Linked DNA regions of Granulosicoccus antarcticus IMCC3135. The protein of the gene in region 1 interacts with the protein of each later gene in a pairwise test. Links are inferred from orthologs where the notes say so. Each region holds a gene or a part of one and is shown in the gene's direction. Other genes may lie near its edges.

What was found. The genes of interacting proteins can lie anywhere in the genome.
Region 2: the proteins of rlmN (region 1) and ftsZ interact in binary tests that used the Escherichia coli proteins (3 or more experiments, as listed by UniProt). The link is inferred for Granulosicoccus antarcticus IMCC3135 from one-to-one orthologs.

Annotation. Positions count from the first base shown.
Region 1 is NZ_CP018632.1:5,485,277-5,489,609, reverse strand. What follows is about bases 1-2,837. They hold rlmN (dual-specificity RNA methyltransferase RlmN), read left to right. Parts: upstream 1-773; coding sequence 774-1,901; downstream 1,902-2,837. Other genes in these bases: hisS (histidine--tRNA ligase), read left to right, coding at 2,687-2,837; pilW (type IV pilus biogenesis/stability protein PilW), read left to right, coding at 1,898-2,656; ndk (nucleoside-diphosphate kinase), read left to right, coding at 277-708; IMCC3135_RS23785 (MFS transporter), read left to right, coding at 1-208. In the rest of the region: more of hisS, read left to right, coding at 2,838-3,973; IMCC3135_RS23760 (YfgM family protein), read left to right, coding at 4,079-4,333.
Region 2 is NZ_CP018632.1:6,661,052-6,664,741, reverse strand. Bases 1-2,939 are described here. They hold ftsZ (cell division protein FtsZ), read left to right. Parts: upstream 1-833; coding sequence 834-2,045; downstream 2,046-2,939. Other genes in these bases: lpxC (UDP-3-O-acyl-N-acetylglucosamine deacetylase), read left to right, coding at 2,329-2,939; ftsA (cell division protein FtsA), read left to right, coding at 1-683. Outside these bases: more of lpxC, read left to right, coding at 2,940-3,252; IMCC3135_RS28805 (DciA family protein), read right to left, coding at 3,331-3,690. UniProt on the Escherichia coli protein: Essential cell division protein that forms a contractile ring structure (Z ring) at the future cell division site. The regulation of the ring assembly controls the timing and the location of cell division.

The DNA of each region.
Region 1 (4,333 bases):
GCGGGAAGTTTATGAGTACACGCGCTTCTGGGCGGTGGGTTCAGGTGCCAGTTACGCATTGGGAGCCATGCACGCTGTTTATGATCGCTACAAGAGTGCCAAGGACATCGCACGCGCTGGCGCTGAGGCAGGAGCAACCTTTGATACCTCGTCACAACTGCCATTGACCTCGAAAAGCATACGTTTGAGTAATTCCCGAGGCCAGTAGTACTGTCAAATCCGCTACAATGGTGGGTTGACTGATTTCCATTTCAAACTATTTTTCAGGAGTGCCGCATGGCCGTTGAACGTACACTTTCCATCATCAAGCCCGATGCCGTTGCCAAGAACGTAATTGGTGAAATCTACAGCACCTTCGAAAAGGCAGGTCTGAAGGTTGTTGCTGCTCGCATGATGCACCTGACTACAGAGCAGGCTGGCGAGTTCTATGCGGTCCACAAGGAGCGTCCTTTCTACAACGACCTGGTCAGCTTCATGACATCCGGTCCTGTCATGGTGCAGGCTCTGGAAGGCGAGAATGCCGTACTGGCACATCGTGAAGTCATGGGTGCAACTAACCCTGCAGAAGCTGCTGAAGGCACTATCCGCAAGCGTTTCGCATCGTCCATCGATGAGAACGCCTGTCACGGTTCCGATGCAACAGATACTGCTGCTCAGGAAATCGCATTTTTCTTCGGTGATGATGGCGTTTGCCCACGCACTCGTTAAGACCGATTCAGTAACGTTGTAAACCGAGTGGCCTTATACTTGTCTAATACTTTCACGGTCCTGTTATGACCGATACAGCCCTTGTCAATTTGTTTGATCTGGATCGCCAGGCGCTCACCGATTTTCTGGTGAGCCAGGGCGAGAAGCCTTTTCGTGCCAAACAGATACTCAAGTGGCTATATCAGCATAATGTGCGCGATATCGACGCCATGACAGATGTATCCAAGGCCACTCGGGCCATGTTGAAGGAGCGCACGACTACTGTGTTGCCCGGTGTTCAGGAAGCGCAACTGAGCCGCGACGGCACTGCCAAGTGGTTGTTCGAACTGCACGATGGCAACTGTATTGAAACTGTTTATATTCCCGAGAACGATCGAGGCACTCTGTGCGTCTCCTCGCAGGTGGGGTGTGCTCTGGATTGTTCGTTCTGCTCTACCGGGCGACAAGGGTTCAATCGCAACCTGAGCGTGTCGGAAATCATTGGTCAGGTGTGGTTGGCAACCAATTTGCTGGCACTGGAGCCTGCAACCCGTGACCAACGCATCACCAATGTAGTGATGATGGGTATGGGCGAGCCACTGCTCAACTATCGCCACCTGGTGCCTTCATTGAACCTGATGATGGATGATCTGGGTTATGGGCTGAGCAAAAGACGCGTAACCGTCAGCACCTCGGGCGTTATTCCGGCCATGGACAAGCTGACAGCCGATGTCGACATCTCGCTGGCAGTGTCTCTGCATGCGCCCAATGATGCTTTGCGTAATGAGCTGGTCCCCGTCAATCGTAAATACCCCATCAAGGATCTGATGGCGGCCTGTTGGCGTTATGTGGAAGGCGAAGAGGCAGCCTCTCAACGCAAGAAGCATGTGCTGTTCGAGTACGTCATGCTGTCCGGAGTCAACGACAAAGTTGAGCAGGCGCACGAACTGGCCGAACTGTTGCGTGGTTTCCCGTGTAAGGTCAACCTGATCCCGTTCAACCCGTTCCCACAATCCGGTTATCTGCGATCCTCGAGAAATGCCGTGGAACGCTTTGCCCGAATTCTGAGCGATGCTGGAATTCTCACTCTCAAGCGTACGACGAGAGGTGATGATATCGATGCAGCGTGCGGGCAGTTAGCGGGTGATATTGACGACCGAAGCAAGCGGCACGTGAAGTTCATGGAGCCACGATTTGGAGAACAGGGTCGATGAAGATAGCCAGTAAAACAATACTGCTGCTGGGCATGCTGCTTGTTTTGCAGGGCTGCACCGGTGGTGGCGAGCTCAGTCCCGAAAAAAGTCAGGACGCGGCCCAATTCAATGCACAGCTGGGTGCTCAGTACTTGCAGCGTGGCGATCTGGATTCGGCGCGGGAGAAGCTGCTCAAGGCCCTTGAGCAAGACGAAAAGAACGCATTGGCGCATGTTTCCTATGCCAATCTGCAATCCAGAGTGGGTGAGGTGGCCAGTGCCGAAGAGCATTTCGAGCGAGCCCTGCAGCTAGACCCGGATGAGGCAGACTACAGAAACAGCTACGGCATCTTTCTGTGCGGAAACGAAAAATTTGATCAGGCGCAGCTGCAATTTCGTGCTGCTGCCGATAATCCCTATTACCGAACACCAGAATTCGCACTCGATAACGCTGGCCTGTGCATGCTGGATGCAGAGCGACTGAGCGATGCAGAGAGTTATCTGCGCGAAGCGTTGCGGGTTAATCCCCAGTTTGCCAATGCCTATCTGCATATGGCTGATCTGATGCATCGCAAGCAGCGCCTGACTGTTGCGGATGCTTATTTCCAGCGTTTCAATGCCTACGGCGACGAGTCTGCAGAGAGTCTTCTTCTGGGCCTGCAGATCAAGCGTGATGCCGGTGATCTTGCTGGTGCGCAGGCATTTGCCAGCCAGCTACTCAATCAGTTTCCTGCCTCAGAGGAAGCTGGCGAGTACTTGTCCCGTCCCATTCAGTAGATTGCCTTCAAACAGATTGTTGCCAGAAAAATGAAGATTCAATTCACGCGCTTGCGCGGTATGCCGGATATTGTGCCGCAGGCTGTAGCCCCCTGGCAGAAGCTCGAAGCGGCTGCACGCCACGCGATGCGAGCCTACGGTTATGGCGAGCTGCGCACCCCGGTGATTGAACGCACGAGCCTGTTTACCCGCTCCATTGGTGAAGCCACTGATATTGTCGAGAAGGAGATGTATACATTCTCCGATCGCAAGGGCGAGTCGATGTCATTGCGACCTGAGAATACAGCCGGTTGTGTTCGTGCTGCCATCGAAAATGGTCTGCTGCAGCCGGGTAGTGTCAATCGTATCTGGTACACCGGTCCGATGTTTCGTTATGAGCGTCCGCAGCTTGGACGTCAGAGGCAGTTTTTTCAGACAGGTGCTGAGGTTTATGGTCTGGCAGGTCCCGCCATTGAAGCTGAGTTGATTCTCCTGAGTGCCCGTTTGTGGCGCGAGTTGGGCATTTACGATGCCATGCAGCTGGAAATCAATACGCTGGGTGATGTTGAGGATCGAGTTCTTTACAGAGAAAAACTGGTTGCCTGGTTTGAACAGCATCGCGAAATTCTGGATGAAGACAGTCTGCGCCGGCTTGAACGTAACCCTTTGCGCATTCTGGACAGCAAAAATCCGGTAATGCAGGAAATGATCAATGCAGCGCCCAAGTTGCGCGACAGTCTCAGTGAGGCCTCGTTGGCGCATTTTGACGAATTGCAGGCATTGCTGAAAGCCAGTGGTATCGATGTGGTGATCAATCCACGACTGGTACGAGGACTGGACTACTATAGTCATACGGTATTCGAGTGGACGACCACCGAACTTGGTTCTCAATCAGCTGTATGTGCGGGTGGACGCTACGATGGTCTGCTGACTCAGCTGGGTGCGAAAGACATGCCGGGTGTCGGTTGGGCATTTGGTATGGAGCGCGTTATCGCGCTGATGGATAAAGTAGGAGTGACTCCTGCTGCCGATGTGCCCGATATATTCGTGATGGGCACTGACGAGGTTGGTGCCGCCGACTCTCTGGCGTTGGCAGAATTGATTCGAGGGCTACTTCCGCAATGTTCTGTAGTGCACAATACAGCGGCTGGCAGTCTCAAGAGTCAGTTTCGCAAGGCAGACAAGAGCGGTGCTTCACTGGCAGCCATCATCGGTAGTGAAGAGCTGGAGCAGGGCCGGGTGACTATCAAGCCTTTGCGAGGAGCAGCTGAGCAGGTAACGGTTACACGACAGCAGCTTGAATTCACATTGAACGATCTGCTGAATAACAACGCCTGAGTTCGTATTGTCGAACGCTGTAGCTAAACGCAGAAAACAAATTTCCGGGGCAGCGATTTCCGGACAAAGAACTGGATAGGCGCCTTCAGGGCGTGGAGAAACGACGTGGAATACGAAACAGAAGAGCAACAAGTCGAAGCGCTGAAAGAGTGGTGGACCGAGAACGGCAAAGCGGTCATCGCTGGTGTCGTACTGGGTGCAGGCGTGATCGGCGGCTGGACCTTCTGGAAAGGCCACCAGGAAAATCAGGCCATTATTGCCAGTGATACTTTCAGTCAGACAATGGAAGCGGTCAGCACCAGTGACACAGCTCAGGCGGTTGCGCTGGCTGACGAGCTGGCTGACGACCAGCCGGGTGCG
Region 2 (3,690 bases), 1.2 Mb from region 1 along the record:
TCATCCTTGAACAATTGGCATCCAGCCACGCGGTATTGACCGATGATGAACGTGATCTGGGTGTATTGCTGGTAGACATGGGTGGTGGTACAACCGACATTGCCATTTTTACCGAAGGCGCTATTCGCCATACGGCGGTTATCCCCGTCGCCGGTGATCAAGTGACTAACGACATTGCCGTGGCTTTTCGTACACCCACGCAATTTGCTGAAGAGATCAAGGTCAAGTACGCCTGTGCGCTGCGCCAACTGGCAAGCCCGGACGACATGATCGAAGTGCCAGGTGTTGGCGATCGCAATGCGCGCCGCCTGGCAAGACAGACACTTGCGGAAGTCGTAGAGCCGCGATACGAGGAACTGCTGGGACTGGTTCAGAATGAACTCAGGCGCAGCGGCTTTGAAGATGCCTGTGCTGCTGGTGTTGTATTGACCGGAGGGACTTCAAAAATGGAAGGTGTTGTGGAGCTGGCTGAAGAGATTTTTCACATGCCAGTCAGGATAGGAGTACCGCAGCATGTCAATGGACTGTCCGAGGTAACTCGTAACCCGATACATGCAACCGGGATAGGGCTACTGTTGTATGGCCAGCTCAGTCGCAAGACACCGCGTAACAAACCGATAGAAAAAAGCAGTCATGAAGGATTGCTCAAGCAATTTATCGGTTGGATACGACGAAGTTTCTAGCAGACAGGTTTTCAGTAAAGAATTGCAGTTCGATCAGTTTTTCAATGTTTGGCAGTTTTGTAGTATTCGGGAGCGAAAACGGAACAAAGATTCCGATCGCAATGAGAACGTAACAACTTATATATAACTTAAGATTAGGAGAATTTAGAAATGTTTGAACTTGTTGACTCTATCAATGACTCCCCCGTTATCAAGCTGATCGGTGTCGGCGGCGGCGGTAGCAATGCAGTTCAGCACATGGTGCTGTCCGGTATCGAAGGTGTTGATTTTATTTGCGCCAATACAGATGCACAAGCGCTGAAGGGCATGCATGCCCAGACAGTCCTGCACATTGGCCAGAGCATCACTAAAGGTTTGGGTGCTGGCGCCAATCCGGAAATCGGTCGTCAGGCAGCAATGGAAGATCGTGACCGCATCCAGGACCTCATCGAAGGTACTGACATGTTGTTCATCACGGCCGGCATGGGTGGCGGTACAGGTACTGGTGCGATTCCTGTAGTTGCACAGATTGCGCGTGAAATGGGTGTTCTTACAGTGGCTGTTGTCACCAAGCCTTTTCCTTTCGAAGGCAACAAGCGCATGCGTACCGCTGAGCAGGGTATTGAAGAGCTGCGCGGCCACGTTGATTCTCTGATCACTATCCCGAACGAGAAGCTGCTGTCTGTATTGGGCAAGAACATCAGCCTGCTGGATGCATTCAAAGCGGCCAACGATGTTCTGCGCGGAGCAGTGCAAGGTATTGCCGAACTGATCACCAACCCTGGCCTGATCAACGTCGATTTCGCGGACGTTCGTACTGTCATGAGTGAAATGGGTCTGGCAATGATGGGTTCTGGTGTTGGACGCGGTGATGATCGCGCCACTGAAGCCGCAGAAATGGCTATCTCCAGTCCTCTTCTTGAAGATATTGACCTGGCCGGTGCACGCGGTATCCTGGTTAACATTACAGCCGGTCTTGACATGGCTATTGGTGAATTCGAAGAAGTAGGTAACGTGGTTCGTTCTTTTGCCGCAGACGATGCAACTGTTGTTGTCGGTACCGCCATTGACGAGTCGCTTGAAGGTGAGCTGCGCGTAACTGTCGTGGCAACTGGCCTTGGTCAGCACTCCCAGAATCATCAGTTGCGTTCTGTTCAGCAAGCTGTACAGCAACGTTCAACTGTCGGTAGTGGCGGTAACTACGGTCAGGCTGGTGGTGGTAACACTGCGGGCGCGGGACAGTCTCCTTATGCCAGTTATGACAAGCCTTCTGTGATTCGCAAGAATCCACGTGGCGCTGGTCAGGGAACAGGCTCTGGTAATAGTGGCCATGATGTGGAGTACCTCGATATTCCAGCATTTTTACGCCGACAAGCCGACTAAACAGGCATTACACGTCCTTAAGGTTCGCGCAGGACGTCGGTTTATCCAGTAACATTCTCGAGGTTCAAGGGGGTACCCATCCAGGTACTCCCGAGAGCGTTTTAAACTCGCCTCGACAATGGACGCTACCTACTCAGTTTGTCATTCGTGACCGACAGGCATTGTAGATAGCGAGCGGTTTTGATTGCCAATGTCGTTATTGTCTCTTTTAGCCCTGTAAAGTTGGCTGGAAGTGCTATATACAAGAGCAGGCAAGCTTTCCCGGTTGCAGCAGGATTACATCGTGATACGACAAAGAACCTTAAAGAATTCGATTCGTGCAACAGGCGTTGGTCTACACACGGGTAAGAAAATCTACCTGACCTTGAGTCCGGCACCTGTCAATGCGGGCATCGTGTTCCGTCGTACCGATCTTTCACCCGCTGCAGTTATCAAAAATGATGCTCTGGGTGTCAGAACTACTGAACTGGCAACTTCGCTGTACAACAGCGACGGCATCCGCGTATCCACCATCGAGCATCTGATGGCCGCTCTGGCGGGTCTGGGTGTGGACAACTGCAATGTCGACGTCAGTGCCGATGAAATCCCCATCATGGATGGTAGCGCCGCGCCTTTCGTTTTTCTGGTGCAGTCTGCAGGCATTCAGGAGCAGAGTGCTCCCAAGCGTTTCATTCGCATCAAGAAGCCAATAGAAATTCGCGTCGATGACAAATGGGCCCGCTTTGAGCCTTTCAACGGCTTCAAGGTCAAGTTCACCATCGATTTTGATCATCCAGCATTTCGAAGCGACAGTCGTACGACTGAAGTGGATTTTTCCACAACCTCATTCGTCAAGGAAATCAGCCGTGCTCGCACCTTTGGTTTCATGCGCGACATTGAAGAGCTGCGCAAACGTGATCTGGTTCTGGGTGGCAGCATGGAAAACGCCATCGTCCTCGATGACTACCGTGTACTGAATGAAGGTGGCCTGCGTTACAAGAACGAATTCGTACGGCACAAGATTCTGGATGCTATCGGCGACCTGTATCTGTTGGGTCGTAGCCTGATTGGTTCATTCGAAGGCTATAAAGCGGGTCATGCACTTAATAACCTGCTGGTACGTGAGCTTCTCAATCAGCCTCAGTCGTGGGAAGAAGTGGTTTTCGAAGGTGAAAACACCAACATCTCTCCCATTTCCTACATGCAGCCGTCCGAAGCGACTGGCTAGCAGACTGTCTGAAGTCCGCCCGGGATCAAACTGATCTGCTGCGGATAAACTGCTGGGTGGCTTGTATCGAAGAGGGAATCATTTTTCCTCTTTCAGACGAGCTGCCAGTTTCAGCAACTCCTGTCGAAGTCGATCATCGCCTTGTCGAACGATTGATTTTCTGGGCGACAAGTTCGCTCTATAAGCAGGTGCCGCTGGCTCCCCCATCTGATCATCCGCACTGGCCGCCAGCAAGGCGATGCAACGCGCTGCGTTACTGGACGTAGGATTAGCCGTTCTGTGTGTGGTGCGGGCCACCGGTATTTCAGCCGGCATCACATGGAAGCTCATCGTGATCACATCCAGCTTTTGATCACGCATCGCGTCAAGTATCTGCCGTTCGCTGAAGCGTAATTTGGTTATCCAGCCGGCATTATCCACCGTAACCCTCATTCTGCC